3 regions of the Lysinibacillus sp. GW821-FHT14F06 genome follow, and region 3 is predicted to be linked to each of the others. Evidence: predicted binding sites of a transcription regulator. Region 3 holds the regulator's gene; each other region holds the start of a gene.
The links. The regulator CtsR, encoded in region 3, represses protease genes until heat stress. The targets are predictions, from matches to a motif close to ATGGTCAATAAAGGTCAAACA.

Region 1 (6,225 bases), on a different contig from region 3:
CCATATAATAAAAGAAGGAGATATTGTTGCACGCATATTGTTTTTAGATGCAGATGATGCAACATTAGTTAGACGCTATAAAGAAACAAGACGTTCACACCCGCTAGCTGTCAATGGCCTACCATTAGATGGTATTCAACAAGAGCGTATTTTGCTATCAGAAGTTAAAGGGCGTGCTGACTTTGTCTATAATACGTCTACTATGAAGCCTAAGGGACTACGTGAAAAAATCGCGAATGAGTTTGCAAGTGATGCAGACCATGTTTTTTCGGTTAATATTATGTCTTTTGGATTTAAACATGGTATGCCAATAGATGCAGATTTAGTGTTTGATGTGCGCTTTTTAAAAAATCCATACTATGTTGAAGAGCTGCGTCCTAAGACGGGGTTACAGACGGAAGTATCCTCTTATGTTTTAGCGCTTAAGGATACACAAACGCTTATTCAAAAACTGAAGGATTTATTTGAATTTATGATTCCACTATATAGACAAGAAGGAAAATCACAGCTTGTTATTGCCTTTGGTTGTACGGGTGGGCAGCATCGCTCAGTGACATTAGCTGAGTATTTTGGGGCATATCTAGGTGGAAAAGAGAATACGGTTATAACGCATCGTGACATCAATCGAAGAAAGGATTGAGTGAATGGGGAAAAGGCAAACTAAGCTTGTTGTTATAGGTGGTGGTACAGGGCTTTCTACATTACTAAGGGGACTGAAGCATCATCCATTTGATATTACTGCTATTGTAACAGTAGCAGATGATGGTGGTTCTTCAGGGCGCTTACGAGATGATTATGATATACCACCACCCGGCGATGTCCGAAATGTTATTGCGGCATTATCAGATGTTGAGCCACTTGTAGAGCAAATGTTTCAATATCGTTTTTCAGCATCACAAGATTTACGAGGGCACTCATTAGGTAATTTAATGCTCACTGCTTTAACAGAGATTACTGGAGATTTTAACCATGCCATTAGCGAAATGGGAAAAGTGTTAAAGGTCCATGGTCGTGTTATACCAGCTGCCAACAAAAAGATTAATTTACATGCAGAGCTTGTGGACGGTTCTACAATCGAAGGTGAATCTAAAATTCCAACGGCTACAAAACGTATTAGTCGTGTTTTTTTAGTGCCTGAAAATGTGAAACCGTTACCAGAGGCAATACGAGCAATCCATCGTGCGGATTATATTTTAATTGGTCCTGGTAGCTTATATACGAGTATTATTCCTAACCTGCTTGTCAAAGAAATTGGTGACGCTGTTGTAAGAGCTAAAGGAAGAAAAATTTATGTTTGTAATTTAATGACTCAAAAGGGTGAAACTATTTCCTATACAGCAGGAGATCATGTAAAAGCAATTTACGAACATGTTGGCGCTTCCTTTATCGATTCTATTTTAGTAAATGAAGAGAAATTACCACATCCTGTACAGGAGCTTTATATGGAAGAATGTGCGGAACCTGTAACATTTGATGTGGCAAAGCTTGAAAGTATGGGATTAGAGGTTATTAAGCGCGACATTGCAACGATTCGATCAGATGGGACGGTTCGTCATAATGCGACAAATGTTGCTAAATGGCTTGTAGAATACGCAAATATTTATAAACAAAAAGTAAACAATCCAAAAATACAATCATAAAGCGCTTATTGTATATGATAAGATGAGCATATACATAGAACTGAAAGTTGAAAGGGGGGCACGTGATATGTCTTTTGCTTCTGAAACAAAAAAAGAATTAACGCAAATAGAAGCAGACAATCATTGTATGAAAGCAGAAGTATCTGCCCTAATTCGTATGAATGGTTCATTATCCTTTGCGAATAAACAGTTAAGCTTAGACGTACAAACTGAAAACGCTGCAATTGCAAGAAGGCTCTACACGATTATGAAAAAGTTGTATCCATATAACGTCGAGTTACTTGTTCGAAAGAAAATGCGTTTGAAAAAAAATAACGTCTATATTTGCCGTGTAAGAGAAGGTGCGCGCGAGCTACTAATTGATTTAGAAATCATCTCAGACGACTTTCAATTCAATCATACAATTTCTCCAAAGCTCATTAAAAAAAGTGGTCAAAAAAGAGCATATTTACGAGGTGCATTTTTAGCAGGCGGCTCTGTTAATAATCCAGAAACGTCAGCCTACCATTTAGAAATCTATTCTTTATATAAAGAGCATGGCGAGGCTTTAATGGATGTGATGAATGAATTTGAGCTAAATGCAAAAACAATAGAACGGAAAAAGGGCTTTGTGACCTATTTAAAAGAGGCAGAAAAAATTTCTGATTTTCTTAATATTGTAGGAGCTCATCAGGCAATGATGAAGTTTGAGGACGTTCGTATATTGCGGGATATGCGGAATAGTGTTAACCGTATTGTCAATTGTGAAACAGCAAACTTAAATAAAACAATAGGTGCAGCATTGCGTCAGGTAGAAAATATTCGATTTATTGAAAATTCCATTGGTTTAGATCAATTACCAGAAAAGCTTCGGGAAATTGCTCGTTTACGAGTGGAATATCAAGATGTCACACTTAAAGAACTGGGTGAAATGGTATCAAGCGGAACGGTCAGTAAATCAGGTGTCAATCATCGTTTACGAAAAATCGACGAAATAGCAGATGCATTAAGACGTGGAGAAAAGATAGGCGGTTAAGTTTTCATACTTTTCAGGTATGAATGTGATGCGTAATCGCGTATTGTTCTTTTGCTAGTAAGTGAGGTAAGATAAAACTAATAAGATGAACGGTAGTAAAGGGGAGTTTTGAGAATGACCGAGAGAAGAGTCCAAGTCAAATTAAAATTAGGACTACAGGCTAGACAAGCAGCGTTATTTGTTCAAGAGGCAAATCGCTTTAGTGCAGATATCTTTCTTGAGAAGGATGAGAAAAAAGTTAATGCTAAATCCATTATGGGTGTAATGAGCTTAGCTATTGCCAAAGGAACAGAGGTTGTTTTAAGCAGTGAAGGCAACGATGCTGAGCAAGCGGTTACAGCATTAGCAGAATTAATCGAAAAAGAAGATTAAATATAAAGACTGTCCAATAAATTGGGCAGTTTTTTCGTGTACTATTACTGAATTGACAGATAGAAACCCCAAAGTGATGGATGAAACGGATAGAACGTCAAAATAAAAGCGAAAACAAAGACATCTCAGAATTAATCCGAGATGTCTGTGCCTAGTTATTTACGGTCATTACGGTCCATAATATGGTCGATTAAGCCATATTCTTTTGCACGTTCAGCTGTCATGAAGTTATCACGATCTGTATCTCTTGAAATGACTTCAAGTGGTTGCCCAGTACGTTCTGATAAGATACCATTTAATTTTTCACGTAGGAATAAAATTCGTTTTGCAGCGATTTCAATCTCAGTTGCTTGACCTTGTGCGCCACCAAGTGGTTGGTGAATCATCACTTCTGCATTTGGTAAAGCGAATCGTTTACCAGGCTCACCTGCTGCAAGTAGGAATGCCCCCATAGATGCTGCCATACCGATACAAATTGTTTGCACTTGTGGTTTAATAATTTGCATTGTGTCATAGATGGCCATACCAGCAGTGATTGATCCACCTGGTGAATTAATATAAAGTGAGATATCTTTATCTGGATCTTCAGCTTGTAGGAATAAAAGCTGAGCAACGATAGAGTTAGCCACGTTGTCATCAATCGCACTTCCTAAAAGGATGATGCGGTCTTTTAGTAGTCGTGAATAGATGTCATATGCACGTTCACCACGGCTTGTTTGTTCAATAACTGTAGGAATTAAATTCATGTTAAATCCTCCTTAATAAAACTAAATTCGAATACTTTTGCTGAAAACTTCTGTTGTATTTCAGCTGTATCCTTATCATACACATTATAGTCAGGGAAGGTCAAATATTAACCCTGCTAAAGTGAAATAAAAAAAATAAATTGTTTTTGCATTCTATAGTTGAATTGTTAGCAATACGTTTGTATAATAGTTAAGGTCATAAGTTTAAAGTACGGTTCACTATTTTGCGGGTATGCTTCAAAGAAATGAGGATTATCTACATCTTGCTTTTCATAAAGCCTAGAGTGAGTACTTTTTTTTTGTTTAATTGCCCTCGTGGTGTAATGGATAACACGTAAGATTCCGGTTCTTGCACTGGGGGTTCGATTCCCTCCGAGGGCGCCATTTTACTGATTATTTGAAAATTTTTATAGCTCGATTCTCCTAATAAGTAGTTTAGCAGCCTGCTTAGTGGAGAAAGATGGGAAAATAGTGGAAATACTGCCCTAGTTGGCATTATTCCCGTATTTGTTCCATTCAAACCTTCAAAAAAAGCAACAACTCCAAATTATTTTTTAGTGAACATACTGTACGTGAGGACTAGCCATCTAGTCGAAAAAAAAGAATCCTATCTGAGGGGATTCTTTTTTTTTGACTAAAACTATCTAATAATGGCATGATTAGTATATGTATAAATATACATTTTTGATGACATTTTCGTTTATTCATACCGTTTTTTGCTAAAATAGCGCATGAAAATAAATTTTTATGAAAAAATAATTACTTTTATACGAAAAGTTATTGTCTATTAGCAATAATGTTACTATAATTGACCTAATAGTCGAACATTTCCGAATTGTGAAAAATGAAGTCGTGTTTCGGAAAAACATATTTTAGGGGGAAACGCTATGAAAAAAAGATTATCTATGTTACTTATGCTCGTGGCAGCACTAATGCTAGCTCTAGCAGGATGTGGCGCGAAGGAAGATAAATCATCAGGTGGTGCACCGGCAGAGGATGGCGGAAGCGATAAAAAAGTTTATAAGGTAGGTACAGAGGCTACTTTCGCTCCGTTTGAATCAATTGACGATAAAGGGAATATTGTAGGGATTGATGTCGATATTTTGCAGGCTATTGCTGATGAAATGAACTTTGAAGTAGAATGGCAAAATATTGGCTGGGAGCCTGTATTCCAAACAATTCAAAATGGTGAAACCGATATTGGGGCATCTGGAATTACAATAACAGAGGAACGTAAACAATCGTTCGACTTTACCGATCCATACCATGAATCTCAATTATTAATTGTAGTAAAAGAAGATTCAAAGATCCAATCATTTGCAGAATTAAAAGATAAAAAGGTTTCAGTACAAATCAATTCTACTGGACATACAGCTGCGAAAAAGCTACAGGGTGATGCTAGTAAAAAAATTATGGCATTTGAAAATCAACCAGTGGCTATCCAGGAAATGCTGAATGGCAATGTAGATGCTGCAATCGGTGATAATGCAGTAGTTAACAAGTATATCCAAGCACATCCAGATCAAAAACTAAAAATAGTAGAAGATGATACTTTTGAAAAAGAATATTATGGCTTTATGGTTCAAAAAGGAAATAAGGAGCTTTTAAACCTATTAAATGAAGGTCTACAAAAGATTAAAGAAAACGGTAAATTAAAAGAGATTACTGGCTCAGACTTTAAGTAAGACAAGAATAATGATGCCCTAGCATAGCCTATATGCTAGCGGCTTCATATTTTTTCGTAACTTTTTAGGGGAAATGGGGTTTTCGGATGGACATCTTTGACTTACGCTGGGACATAGTCTGGAACTACCGAGATATGTTTATACGTGGTATTGGCGTAACACTAATTTTGACACTCAGTGGTTACTTTGGTGGTATTTTTTTAGGATTATTTTTAGGGCTCGGAAAATTATCGACGAAAAAATGGATTTATTGGCCATGTAAGCTTTATGTTGATTTATTCCGTGGAACACCAATGCTAGTACAAATTTTATTAATTCATTTAGCCGTAATACCAACGATTTTTGGACACTCTTTAGGTTATATGGTGTCAGGAATCACGGCACTTATTTTAAACTGTGCTGCCTATAATGCGGAAATCTTCCGTGCGGGTATTCAAAGTATTGCGAAAGGTCAAATGGAGGCAGCTCGATCACTTGGTTTAACACATAACCAAGCGATGAGAAAAGTCATTTTACCACAGGCATTTAGACGAATGATCCCACCTTTAGGGAATGAATTCATCGCGCTGTTAAAGGATTCCTCTTTAGTAACTGTTATTGCGGCTCCAGATATTTTATATGCAAGTAAAGTAGTAGCAGGAGCTAGCTTCCGTTTCTGGGAGCCTTACATTGTTGCAGCATTATTATACTTAGTTTTAACGTATGGTGTAACAAAAATTGTGACATTTATCGAGAAGAGATTCAGTAATAGTTATGTCCCTCGTAAG
Region 2 (6,225 bases), on a different contig from region 3:
GGAGTTAATACCCTTTGCACCTAAATGAATCGATACTTGACCTGAAGCCATGTCTGGAATCATCATTGGAATAAAGAATGGGCTGACACGTCTTGCACCACGCTCTTGGAACATTAAAAATTGTTGTTCATATGTCTCCATACCGCCGATACCAGAGCCAATCCAAACACCTGCACGTGGTGCTAGCTCTTCATCGATTGTTAATTGTGCATCTTCCATTGCCATGATAGACGCTGCAAGGGCATAATGTGTAAAGCGGTCCATTTTACGAGCTTCTTTACGATCAACATATTTTTCAATATCAAAGTCTTTTACTTCAGCGGCAATTTTGGCTGCGAATAGATCTTTATTTAAACGTGTTAATTCGCCAATACCTGATTTCCCAGCTTTAATGTTAGTCCATGTTTCTTCGATGCTATTTCCTAGTGGTGTAACTGCGCCAATTCCTGTAATTACTACTCGTCGTTTACTCATTGTCTTACTCCCCTCAAGCATTTTTCGTTATTATTTTCCCCATCGCATAGCAACTGCGCCCCATGTTAAGCCGCCGCCAAATCCAACAAGTACTAATAAATCATCATCTTTAATCTTACCTGCTTCAAGCTCTTCTACCAAGGAAATGCCAATCGATGCTGCTGAAGTATTACCATATTTATGAATGGTTTTTGACATTTTTTCAGGTGGTAGCTCCAATCGTTCTCGAGCAGATTCCATAATTCGAATATTTGCCTGATGCGGCACTAAGAAGTCCACATCTTCTTTTGTTAAGCCTGCTTTATCTAGTACATTGACAGCAGATTCACCCATCTGGCGCACAGCGAATTTAAACACTTCTCGACCATTCATAGCAATTGTATCTTGCTGTGTTAAATACAGATTCTTTCCACCTGTACCATCTGCACCAAGCTCAAACGATAAGATACCTCTGCCATCCGATACTGGTCCAACTATTGCTGCACTCGCTCCGTCACCGAATAACACGGCCGTATTACGATCATTCCAGTCAATTACCTTTGACAGCTTCTCAACACCTACTACTAAGACATATTTATAAGCATTTGCTTCTACAAAGTGCTTTGCTGTCACTAAACTATATATAAATCCTGCACAAGCTGCAGCCTGGTCCATCGCTGCTGCATTCACTGCACCAATTTGCTCCTGAACCATACATGCTACACTTGGAAATGTTTGATCTTGTGTTACTGTGGCTACTAGGATTAAACCGATCTCTTCAGGCGCAATACCTGCATTCGCAATAGCCTCTTTTGCTGCAGCAACTGCTAAATCTGAAGTTTCCTGATTGTCCGCGGCAAAATGACGCTCTTCGATCCCTGTTCGAGTTCGAATCCATTCATCTGAAGTATCCATAATTTTTTCTAAATCAAAATTTGTCATAACCTTCTCTGGAACGTATTTGCCTATTCCTATAATACCAGCGTTCATTTAGCAACCCCTCAGCTTTCTTACTATCAATTATTAGTAACTGGTCATAATTATAACTCATAATGAAGGAGAGGTGCAAGATGAATTAAAATTAATGTCCATTGCCCCTATGTGTTTAAAGGTTCTGGAAGGTAGTTTGAATGGATTGATGTGGTTAGCATTTAATTGGACGGCTTGTCCTTTCTATGGAGCGCAGTGAGCCCTTTTCTGAGCGTTTAATCCTTATTTTTGATTGTGTTTCTCTCTTTATTGAGTGGTTCATCTATATTTTTGAGCTAAGTGACCTCTGTATTGAGCACTTTCCCACATTAAAGAGGATAAGAAGGCTTTTAATAAGCAACTCTTTTATTATTTGAACACAATGAATAACTATTACTAAAAATTTCCAAATAATTGTTGTGACAATTTCGCCATGTTTCACAGAAAAGATTCTTTTTTTTTCGATTTATGTTATGATATGATAATGAATATGTAGTAAAACTTTATGATATAAAAAGTTCGGTTGAGGTGAAATTAATGCAATATATCGTAACATTCATATGGTCATTCCTACTAGTATCAATGTTAAACTACGTAGTAAGTTCTGTACTTGGTGCACCATTTGATTTTAAAACAGGTGCAATCCTTTCAGTTGTATTCTCTATCTTAGTTTTCATTATTGGTGCAATTTTGCCAAACGATCCAGTACCAGAAGCAGCAGACCATCATTAATTTAACAAGAAAAAACCTGTTTCACGTAAAATGAAACAGGTTTTTTCTTGTTTATTTTTCAACGACACATTGGCCATCATGCATTCGAATATGCAATGTTTCTCCTGGTAGTACCTCACCACGCAGTAATTCCTTCGCTACAGCAGTTTCGATATAACGTTGAACGAAACGTTTTAATGGTCTTGCACCAAATTGTGCATCTGCGCCCTGTTGGACAACCCAGTCAATTACTTCTTGATCCACCTGTAAAGTAATTTCCTGCTCTGCCACTCGTTTGACTAGCTGTTCCACATATTTCCAAGCAATGGCAGTGAAATGTTCATCTGAAAGCACGTGGAACATAATGATATCATCCATACGATTTAACAGCTCTGGTTTAAAGTGCTGATGCAATGCTGTCATCACTAAATCTTCAACGGTATCTCCCTCTCTCGCCTCCATTAAATAGCTAGAGCCAATATTAGATGTTAAAATCACTACAGTGTTTGTAAAGTTGACCATACGACCTTGGCTATCTGTAATGCGACCATCATCTAAAATTTGCAATAAAATATTTGCTACATCTGGGTGTGCTTTTTCAATTTCATCTAGTAGGACAACAGAATATGGGTTACGGCGAACAGCCTCTGTTAATTGTCCTCCTTCCTCATAACCAACATAACCTGGAGGTGCACCTACAAGTCGAGATACACTATGTTTCTCCATATATTCACTCATATCAATACGAATAAAATGTTCTTCCGAATCAAACAACTGTGCCGCTAATGCTTTGGCAAGCTCGGTTTTACCAACACCTGTTGGCCCAAGGAATAAAAAGCTACCAATTGGACGATTTGGGTCCTTGATACCTGCTCTAGCACGCCATACCGCTTCTGTAACAAGCTGAACAGCATTATCTTGTCCAACGACACGCTCATGCAATGTGTCTTTTAAGCGCAATAACTTTTCACGCTCACCCTCCACTAATTTCGTTACGGGTATACCTGTCCACCGAGAAACAATAGATGCAATTTCATCAGATGTTACTTCTTCACGTAAGATACGTGATTCCGTACCACTCTCTAATTGTTTTTCCATTTCTTGAATTTCTTTTTCCAAAGTAGGTATTTTCCCATGACGTAATTCAGCAGCTTTGTTTAAATCATATTTGCTTTCCGCCTCATCTAAATCACGGCGATATTTATCTAGTGTTTCACGTTTCTTTTGAATACCATGTAAAGCTTTTTTTTCTGCTTCCCATTGTTTACGCATACCCTCTGAGGATTCCTTAAGCTTTTTTAACTCCCCTCGCAACTGCTCTAAGCGCTTTTTACTTGCCTCATCTTTTTCTTTTCGCAGTGCTTGCTCCTCAATCTCAAGCTGCATGATACGACGTGTCACTGCATCCAATTCCTGAGGCATAGAATCTATTTCAGTTCGAATCATGGCACATGCTTCATCAATTAAATCAATGGCTTTATCAGGAAGGAAACGCTCTGTAATATAACGATTTGAGAGCTCCGCCGCCGCTACAATGGCACGGTCATGGATACGTACCGCATGGTGTAGCTCAAAGCGCTCCTTAAGACCACGTAAAATAGAAACTGTATCTTCTATCGAAGGCTCACGTACAAGTACTTGTTGGAAGCGTCGCTCTAAAGCTGGATCTTTTTCAATATACATTCGATATTCGTCTAATGTTGTAGCACCGATACAATGAAGCTCACCTCGTGCAAGCATTGGTTTCAGCATATTTCCAGCATCCATTGCCCCATCCGTTTTCCCAGCACCTACAATGGTATGAATTTCATCAATAAATAAAATAATCCGTCCTTCTGATTCCTTTACTTCCTTCAGAACGCCCTTCAAACGCTCTTCAAATTGGCCTCGATAACTTGCCCCAGCTATAAGAGCACTCATATCAAGCTCATATAAGACGCATTCTTTTAACCCCTCAGGTACATCTCCTTTTACAATTCGTTGAGCTAATCCCTCAACAATAGCTGTCTTACCAACGCCAGGTTCTCCAATCAATACAGGGTTATTTTTGGTTTTACGCGTTAAAATACGAATAACATTGCGAATTTCCTCATCACGGCCAATAACAGGATCCATTTTACCGTTTTTCACTTCTTCAATTAAATTTCGTCCAAACTGTTCTAATGGCTTTTTGTTATCTGTTTGTTGAAACTGCATATTTAGCACTCCTTTTCAAATTTCTATACCCTTCTTTTTACTCTAAAAATGTTTGACCTTTTTTGACTAACTTTATTTTACATGACCCGACAAAACATGGCAAAGAAAAAGCACTAAAAATTTACACTTAAAAATGGGAATTTACGTTATAATAATAGTATGTTTCTTAGTTTTAGTATCGAAATTCACCATTCTTTTGTGATAATAGCCAATTATTACAAAAAGAAAGCGATGTGTTGAAGATATGGTATTAATGGATAATATGCATGAGAAAATTCATGAGCTTTTTCAAAAGCACGGAGTATTTATCAAAGTGAATAAAGGGAATAAAATTTTTTTAGAGGGTGAACGTGCGAAGGAAATCTACTATATTAAAACAGGAGTTGTGTCAATTAGCCAAGAAACGGAAAGCGGTAAGGAATTAACCATTCGGATATGTGGTCCTGACAGTATTATTGGAGAGGGTTCATTATTTTGTAATCTATCCTATAATTCTATGACGGCAAAGGTTTTAGAGCCTTCTACACTATATGTTTTAAGCCGCAAATCGTTAGAGCTCCTATTAGTAGAACAACCTACCCTTATGGTGGAATATATGAAGTGGCTACAGGCAGAAAATTTAAAGCATCAAAGTCGTTTACGCGATTTAGTGTTAAATGGTAAAAAAGGCGCTTTATTTTCAACCCTAATTCGACTTTCGAATACCTATGGCAAACCTTTAGAAGATGACACTATTTTTATCGATTGCCCTTTAACCAATACAGAAATTGCAAATTTGTGTGGCACGAGCCGAGAAATGATTAATCGTATGCTCAATGATTTAAAAAAGCATCATATTTTATCTTTTGATAAAGGCTATATAACCATACACGATTTACAATTTTTAAAGGATGAAATTGCCTGTGAGAATTGTCCATTGCAAATATGCCGTATCGATTAATTCGTTACATGTTAAATCCCCGCTTACCGTTATAAGCGGGGATTTATTAATACTATCTGACACCTAAAGCCATTTTGGCATAGCGTGACATTTTATCTTTTGACCAAGGTGGATTCCATACAATGTTAACATTTGTTGACTTTACTTCTGGAAGTTCACCTAGGGCTGTATTAACTTGGTCCACAATGACCGGTCCAAGCGGACACCCCATAGAAGTTAATGTCATTGTAACAGTTGCAGCACCCTCATCATCTAATTCTACATCATATACTAAACCTAAGTTGACAATATCAATACCAAGCTCAGGGTCAATTACATTCTCTAATGCACCTAACATGCTATCTTTCATATCTTGATCCATTTTATTTCTCCTTTCATCATAGTGTTAACTTTATCATAGCAGATGCATCTTATTATGCCAAATGCTGTGCAAGCCATTCAGTTGCTGCTAACATACCTTCTCGAGACACAGCATGTCCTGCTTTTTTATCTGCAATAAATTTTAGGTCTTCAGGGTTCGTTTCATAGTATTTGCGTAAAGATAAATAAAAATCATACGTTTCTTTAAAAGGGACTGTTTTATCCATTTCCCCATGCCAAAATAGCACTGGACGACACGCAAATTTTTCTGGTGTTAGTGTGACATCATAAGTGGCAAGAAGCTCATTAGCCTGCTGTATTTCTTTCTCTGACATTTGCCATTGCACTCCACTTTTAGCAAACTGCTGTAACTGGTATTCACCTAATTTTACAAAGCCTGGTGCTCCCATACATACTGCTGCAGTTTGTATCCACCCATATCGCTTTAAGCAGCCAGAAGTGACAATACCCCCCATCGATGTACCAGCAATACCAATTTTATCATGGACTAATAAATGTTTATTCTTTAATCCATTATATAATTGTTCAATCTCATGAATAGAATTTAAAACAATATCCCAAAAATGGTTGTTCAT
Region 3 (6,225 bases):
CCTCTTCCACTGTTGGCTCATCAACTTGAATTGGTTGGAAGCGTCGCTCTAAAGCTGCATCTTTTTCAATATATTTACGATATTCATCTAATGTTGTCGCACCGATACATTGTAGTTCACCACGTGCCAGCGAAGGTTTTAGAATATTTGATGCATCAATTGCCCCCTCTGCACCACCTGCGCCGATTAATGTATGCAATTCATCGATAAATAAAATAACATTGCCAGCTTGGCGAATTTCATCCATCACTTTTTTCAGGCGATCTTCAAATTCACCACGGTATTTTGTACCTGCTACAACTGTTCCCATATCAAGTGTCATGACGCGTTTATCACGAAGAATCTCTGGCACTTCATTATTAATAATCTGCTGGGCTAGGCCTTCAGCGATAGCCGTTTTACCAACCCCTGGCTCACCAATTAATACAGGGTTATTTTTTGTACGGCGAGATAAGACCTCAATAACACGAGTAATTTCTTTGCTTCGACCAATCACAGGGTCTAAAGAGCCCTCTCGAGCAATTTGTGTTAAGTCACGCGCAAGGCTATCTAATGTAGGTGTATTGGCAGCCTGTGCAGCTTGTTGTCCTGATTGTGCATTATCATTATTCCCTAGCAGCAATAGCACTTGCTGACGCGCTTTATTTAAGCCGACACCAGCGTTGTTTAATACACGAGCAGCCACGCCCTCGCCTTCACGAATAAGAGCTAATAGTAAGTGCTCCGTACCAATATACGAATGACCTAGTTTGCGTGATTCATCAACTGAAAGCTCTATGACCTTTTTCGCTCTAGGAGTGTAGTGGACAATCGGACCCACGTCCTCTTTTCCTTTTCCAACTAATTCTTCAATACCCGCTTCAATCGTTTGAGGACTAATATCAATAGCTTCTAATGCTTTCGCAGCTATACCGCCGCCTTCACGAATAAGCCCTAATAGAATATGCTCTGTTCCTATTGATTCGTGTTTCCAACGAATTGCCTCTTCCTGTGCAAGCTGTAATACTTTTTGTGCGCGTTGTGTAAAACGATTAAACATCATATGGATCCTCTCCTTTTTTCCCTATAATAGGCTTACTCATATTTTCACGAAATAATGCCTCACGAAGCATTTTCGCTCGTACGCGATCCCGCTCAGCAGGTGGTAAAACCTCTCCTGCATAATGTTGTAAAAATCCTGGTTGCATACTAACAACACACTCGTTAAGAGTTGTTGCCTTAATGCCCTCTATTAACTGTAAATCTACCCCTAAACGAACATTGGACAAGCAGGTAGCCGCCTCTTCGCTCGTTAAAATTCGAGCATGTGTTAAAGTACCTAATGCACGATATACTCGGTCTTCTAGGGCAAGTTCTGCTTTTTCCATTAACCTGCCTCTTGCATGTCGCTCTTTTTGAATAATTTTTTCGGCGACGCTTTGTATGTCAGCCAAAATATCTTCTTCTGTTTTGCCTAGTGTTATCTGATTTGAAACTTGGTAAACATTACCTAAATTTTCACTACCTTCCCCATATATTCCTCTTACTGTCATTCCCAACCTTGTCATGGCATTAATAATTTGACTCATTTGACCTGATAATGTAAGGGTAGGCAAGTGCATCATAACAGATGCCCGTAAACCAGTACCAATATTTGTTGGGCAGCTTGTTAGATATCCAAAAGTATCACGAAATGCATAAGGTAAAGCTTTTTCCAGGGCTCGATCAATTTTATTGGCCTGCTCATATGCCCTTTGCAGCTGAAAACTCGCTGTCATACATTGAATGCGTAAATGGTCTTCTTCATTCACCATAATGCTAATTGATTCATCATCAGATAATAACATGGAACCAACCTGCTCTTTTTTGGCAAGCTGAGGACTTATTAAATGCTTTTCTACAAGAATTTGACGCTGTAAGGATGTTAAATCCTTGATGGCAAAATACGAGTAATGATCTTGCAGTTTCGTGCTATCCTGCACAGCATGTGTTACAGCCTGCTCTACCTGCAATGCCTCATTCTCTGTAAAGGATAGTGGAAAACGATAGCCATCTAAATTTCGTGCAAGACGGATACGTGTACTGATGACTATATCTGAATAATCGTCCTCCATGCTCATCCATGTTGGTGTAGGTCGTTCTAGAAACGATTCAATCATCACGTCACATCACCACCTTCAAATTGTAGCTGTTTCTCTAGTTCCTTTACTTCATCTCGCAGTTTGGCGGCCTCCTCAAACTGTTCATCATCTACAGCTACTTTCATAAGTTTCCGAATATCTTCTATTTGTTTTTTAATGACATAAATATTACTATGGGCGCCTGGCATCTTACCAATATGTTGAGGTCCTGCCTGTATTCTATTAAAGAGCTTCGGCAGGTGCTCACTAAAGCTGTCATAGCAGCTAGGGCAACCGAATTTTCCTTCTTTTAAAAACCGTTTATACGTAAATCCACATTGTGGACAAGTTTGTGGTTGTGGCTGCGCCTGTTGTTTTTCATCCACTTTTTGTTGTTGCCATGTCGGTGAGCCAAACCAATTTGATAATAGCTGTTGAATAGATACAGGCTCTTGTTTAAATTCTGCATGAAATGGATGGAACTGCGAGGCGCAGACGTCACAGTAATGGTGCTCTACCTTTTGTCCATTTTGAACTTGTGTTACAGTTACAGTCGCATTACGCTGCTTGCAATGTTCGCAAATCATTTCCATCACCTCTCTATTTTTGCTGTTCATATTTGATCGTTGTTAGCATCGCTCTTAATATTCTTGCTCGAATGGTATCCCGTAATGGGAGTGGCAAATCCAGAGTGGAGCGATCAATAGCCGCTAACATTAATTTCGCTTCTCGCTTTGAAATTACCTGCTCATCAATAAGCCGATAAACTAAATCTTCTGCCATTGTTTGCGATGCCCCTCCCTCTATCTGTCTAAGGACATCGTCAATCAAATCAATTTGTGAATTCGCGCGGACACGTAAAATTCGTATGTATCCACCACCACCACGTTTGCTTTCAACAAGATAACCTCGTTCGGCAGTAAATCTAGTATTGATCACATAATTTATTTGCGAGGGCACACATTGAAATTTATCAGCAATTTCACTGCGCTTAATTTCAATATGCCCTTCTCCACCTAATTCAAGTACTTGCTTCAAGTAGCCTTCTATGATGTCTGATATATTACGCAATAGGAATACACCTCGCTTACTTCACTGACTTTGACTATCTTTGACTTTCTTTGAGTATATTATACAAAACGCTTGAAAATAATTGCAATGATTTCGCCTATGGAAAAATTAAAAGTAGCCATTTCTTCATTCAAATGCTTGATAATACGCCATTCACACTAGATCTCCTTGCGGTCATATGCCTAATGTACCCTTTTTAGTGATGAAAAAAACGCAAGCACATGCCATCAGCATATACTTGCGTCGATAAGTCGATAAAAATTATACCCAGCGACCAACAATTGGGTAACGCCATGGTTCATCAGATATAGCCTTTACAATACCAATAATCGGTACAACAAACACCATAATACCGAAAATGATTAAAAACGGTAAACCAACTAGTACAAAACTTAGTGCCACAGATATTGCAATTAAAACACCCATTACAATTTGAAACAGTAGTGCTTGAATGGAAATAGCTTTTACTTCCTTATCAGAACTAATTAAGAAAAATAAAATTGGTACTAACCATGGCGCAAAAAATGCACTTGCGTGTATGATTACCTTAGACCATTTAGCTTCCATTTATATCAACCCTTCTTTTTAAAATTTTCTTTTGATTTATGTACTACTATTTACGGAACTATACCCTTAATAGTTTCATTGTATGTTGTATTTTTTAAAATTTTTTTGGGAAAGGCATGTGAGACACAATGGAATTTAATAACACACTTGCAAACGAATACGAGAAAGGTATTCGTCGAACATTACCTAGTTACGATGCCATGCTACGCTTAACACAAACCTTTTATCATTCCACACTACCTGAGAAAGCTGAACTGTTAGTAGTTGGCTCTGGAAGCGGCAATGAAATTTTACAACTTGCAGAACATAAGCCAGCTTGGTCATTTGTTGGCATCGATCCCTCTGAGGCTATGCTACATATAGCAGAGGAGCGTTTAAAATCTTTACCTAATCAAATTTCTTTATACCAAGGAACTATACTGGATACGAAGTTACCTACCGCAGAGTTTGATGCAGCTAGTTGTATTTTAGTGCTGCATTTTATCAATGGGGATCAAGAAAAGCTTGCAACATTAAAAGAAATAGCAAATAATTTAAAGCCTGGTGCTCCATTTGTTCTTGTTTCAAAATATGGGCAGCCTGGCTCTTTAGAAACTGAACTACAATTTGATTTATGGCGAGCCTATTGGCTGCAACATACAAAGCTAACTTCCTCAGAGGTAGCTGATATGGAAAAATCCATACGCTCTCTTTCTTTTATGCCTGAAGAGGATATTTTAACACTTCTTCAAAAGGCAGGATTTACAAAGCCATCCAGATTTTTTGCCACTACTTTATTTGGTGGTTGGATATGCTATAAGGGAGTCTAAAAATAAATGTATTACTCTATGAGGGCAACTATACCTACAAAGTTATAATCAACAGAATTGAGGTGAATGCTGTGATACGCACAATCGGAATTACGAAAGATCAACAACTCTTAAAGGATTTTCCTATCGAGGATATACACAACAATCATTTTGAATGGTATTGGGTCGATTTTGATTGCCCCACTACTGAAGAAGAGCTACTATTGGATACATTTTTCCATTTCCATCCACTTGCTATAGAAGACTGTTTAATGCGTTTACAGCGACCAAAGCTCGATTTTTATGATGATTTCCATTTCTTTGTTATCCATAGAGTGAATGAAGAATTAGCAGCAGAGGAAGTTAATATTTTTATTTCAAATAAATTTATTGTAACCTTCCATAAAAATACTGCTCCCGAAATCGATAGAGTGCAAAATTTACTTGAGAAACAACCGAAAAATTGGGAAAGAGGTACAGTGTATTTAACATATCAGGTAATTGATAAAATCGTTGATAATTACTTTCCACTTGTCTATAAAATTGAGGATCATTTGAATGCTCTAGAAGATGAATTAAACTATCAAAGCAATCTAAATGCCATGAAAATTGTATTCGAATTTCGTAGTGATTTGCTTGATTTACGGCGCACAATTTTACCAATGCGTGATCTATTATACCGTATTCTTAATTCATACCGATTCTCACTAAAAAAATCAGAACGAGCTTATTTCGGAGATATTTATGATCACTTGCTAAAACTAACAGAAATGGTTGAATCCAACCGTGAGCTGACAGCTGATATGCGCGATAGCTATATGGCAATGAGCTCCAGTCGTATGAATGGTATTATGATGACCTTAACAATCGTATCAACTATTTTTATTCCTTTAACCTTTATTGCAGGGGTGTATGGAATGAATTTTGACAATATGCCTGAGTTACACGGAAAATATAGTTATTTTATTGTCTTAGGTATTATGATTCTTATTGCTGTATTTATGCTAGTGGTCTTTAAATGGAAAGGCTGGTTTAAGTTATTTAAACCTTAATGAATATTGAACGGGCATCTTAGAAACTTATCTAGGATGCCTGTTCTACATTAATAAGGCCCACGATCATCAATTTTATTTTCCCCTTGCTGCGGGAATAAAAAGTATGCAAGTACACCAGAGACTAATGATGCACAAATTGTAATTAACAACTGCTCTATGTCTGGCACTTCAGCATAATAGTTACGCAGCATATAAACCGAACCGATTGCGACAATTACCATCACAGGTATGACAAATTTGAAACGTTTCTTCTCCATTTAATTAATACCTCCTCACTCTTTATTACGCACAATTATAGACTGCTAAACAGTTCGTATTTTACAGGTTTCCAATATTAAATACAAACTACCTAGCGTTCTTTCAATCGTCTATTTCATGACATTTAAACAAAAGTCACTTACAAGGCTTAAAAAATAATAAGAAATAAACGAAAATTTTAACCAAATATGCTACAAAAAATAGTAGAATAGATTAAATACCATATATTTCGCAAATTTACAAACGAAGCAATTCCAATGAGGGGCAAACAGTTTAAGTTTACTTTACATTTATATACATAAAATGGATTTATAAAGAATGGAGCAAACAACAATGAGTTGGTTTACAAAAAAGAGCGATTCTAGCTACTCAATTACATTAGCACCT

Region 1: clpP (ATP-dependent Clp endopeptidase proteolytic subunit ClpP) is a predicted target of CtsR. The motif match lies at 3,860-3,880, and genes of this name have one in related genera.
Region 2: AC1RNS_RS14110 (ATP-dependent Clp protease ATP-binding subunit) is a predicted target of CtsR. The motif match lies at 4,379-4,399, and genes of this name have one in related genera.

The regions. Positions count from the first base shown of each region.
Region 1 covers NZ_JBXAPF010000006.1:67,444-73,668, reverse strand. Annotated here, with positions in the region: gene rapZ (RNase adapter RapZ) at 1-640, shown strand, start outside; gene AC1RNS_RS07480 (gluconeogenesis factor YvcK family protein) at 645-1,640, shown strand; gene whiA (DNA-binding protein WhiA) at 1,708-2,655, shown strand; gene AC1RNS_RS07470 (HPr family phosphocarrier protein) at 2,770-3,027, shown strand; gene clpP (ATP-dependent Clp endopeptidase proteolytic subunit ClpP) at 3,183-3,773, opposite strand; tRNA gene AC1RNS_RS07460 (tRNA-Arg) at 4,083-4,157, shown strand; gene AC1RNS_RS07455 (basic amino acid ABC transporter substrate-binding protein) at 4,661-5,458, shown strand; gene AC1RNS_RS07450 (amino acid ABC transporter permease) at 5,545-6,225, shown strand, end outside.
Region 2 covers NZ_JBXAPF010000014.1:89,308-95,532, reverse strand. Annotated here, with positions in the region: gene fabF (beta-ketoacyl-ACP synthase II) at 1-474, opposite strand, end outside; gene AC1RNS_RS14120 (beta-ketoacyl-ACP synthase III) at 505-1,443, opposite strand; gene AC1RNS_RS14115 (YjzD family protein) at 1,960-2,154, shown strand; gene AC1RNS_RS14110 (ATP-dependent Clp protease ATP-binding subunit) at 2,206-4,329, opposite strand; gene AC1RNS_RS14105 (Crp/Fnr family transcriptional regulator) at 4,583-5,269, shown strand; gene AC1RNS_RS14100 (metal-sulfur cluster assembly factor) at 5,322-5,630, opposite strand; gene AC1RNS_RS14095 (prolyl oligopeptidase family serine peptidase) at 5,683-6,225, opposite strand, start outside.
Region 3 covers NZ_JBXAPF010000020.1:15,039-21,263, reverse strand. Annotated here, with positions in the region: gene AC1RNS_RS16960 (ATP-dependent Clp protease ATP-binding subunit) at 1-1,042, opposite strand, end outside; gene mcsB (protein-arginine kinase McsB) at 1,032-2,141, opposite strand; gene AC1RNS_RS16950 (UvrB/UvrC motif-containing protein) at 2,138-2,686, opposite strand; gene AC1RNS_RS16945 (CtsR family transcriptional regulator) at 2,700-3,170, opposite strand; gene AC1RNS_RS16940 (magnetosome magnetite crystal formation protein family) at 3,432-3,737, opposite strand; gene AC1RNS_RS16935 (class I SAM-dependent methyltransferase) at 3,866-4,546, shown strand; gene corA (magnesium/cobalt transporter CorA) at 4,618-5,577, shown strand; gene AC1RNS_RS16925 (hypothetical protein) at 5,628-5,837, opposite strand; gene AC1RNS_RS16920 (protoglobin domain-containing protein) at 6,172-6,225, shown strand, end outside.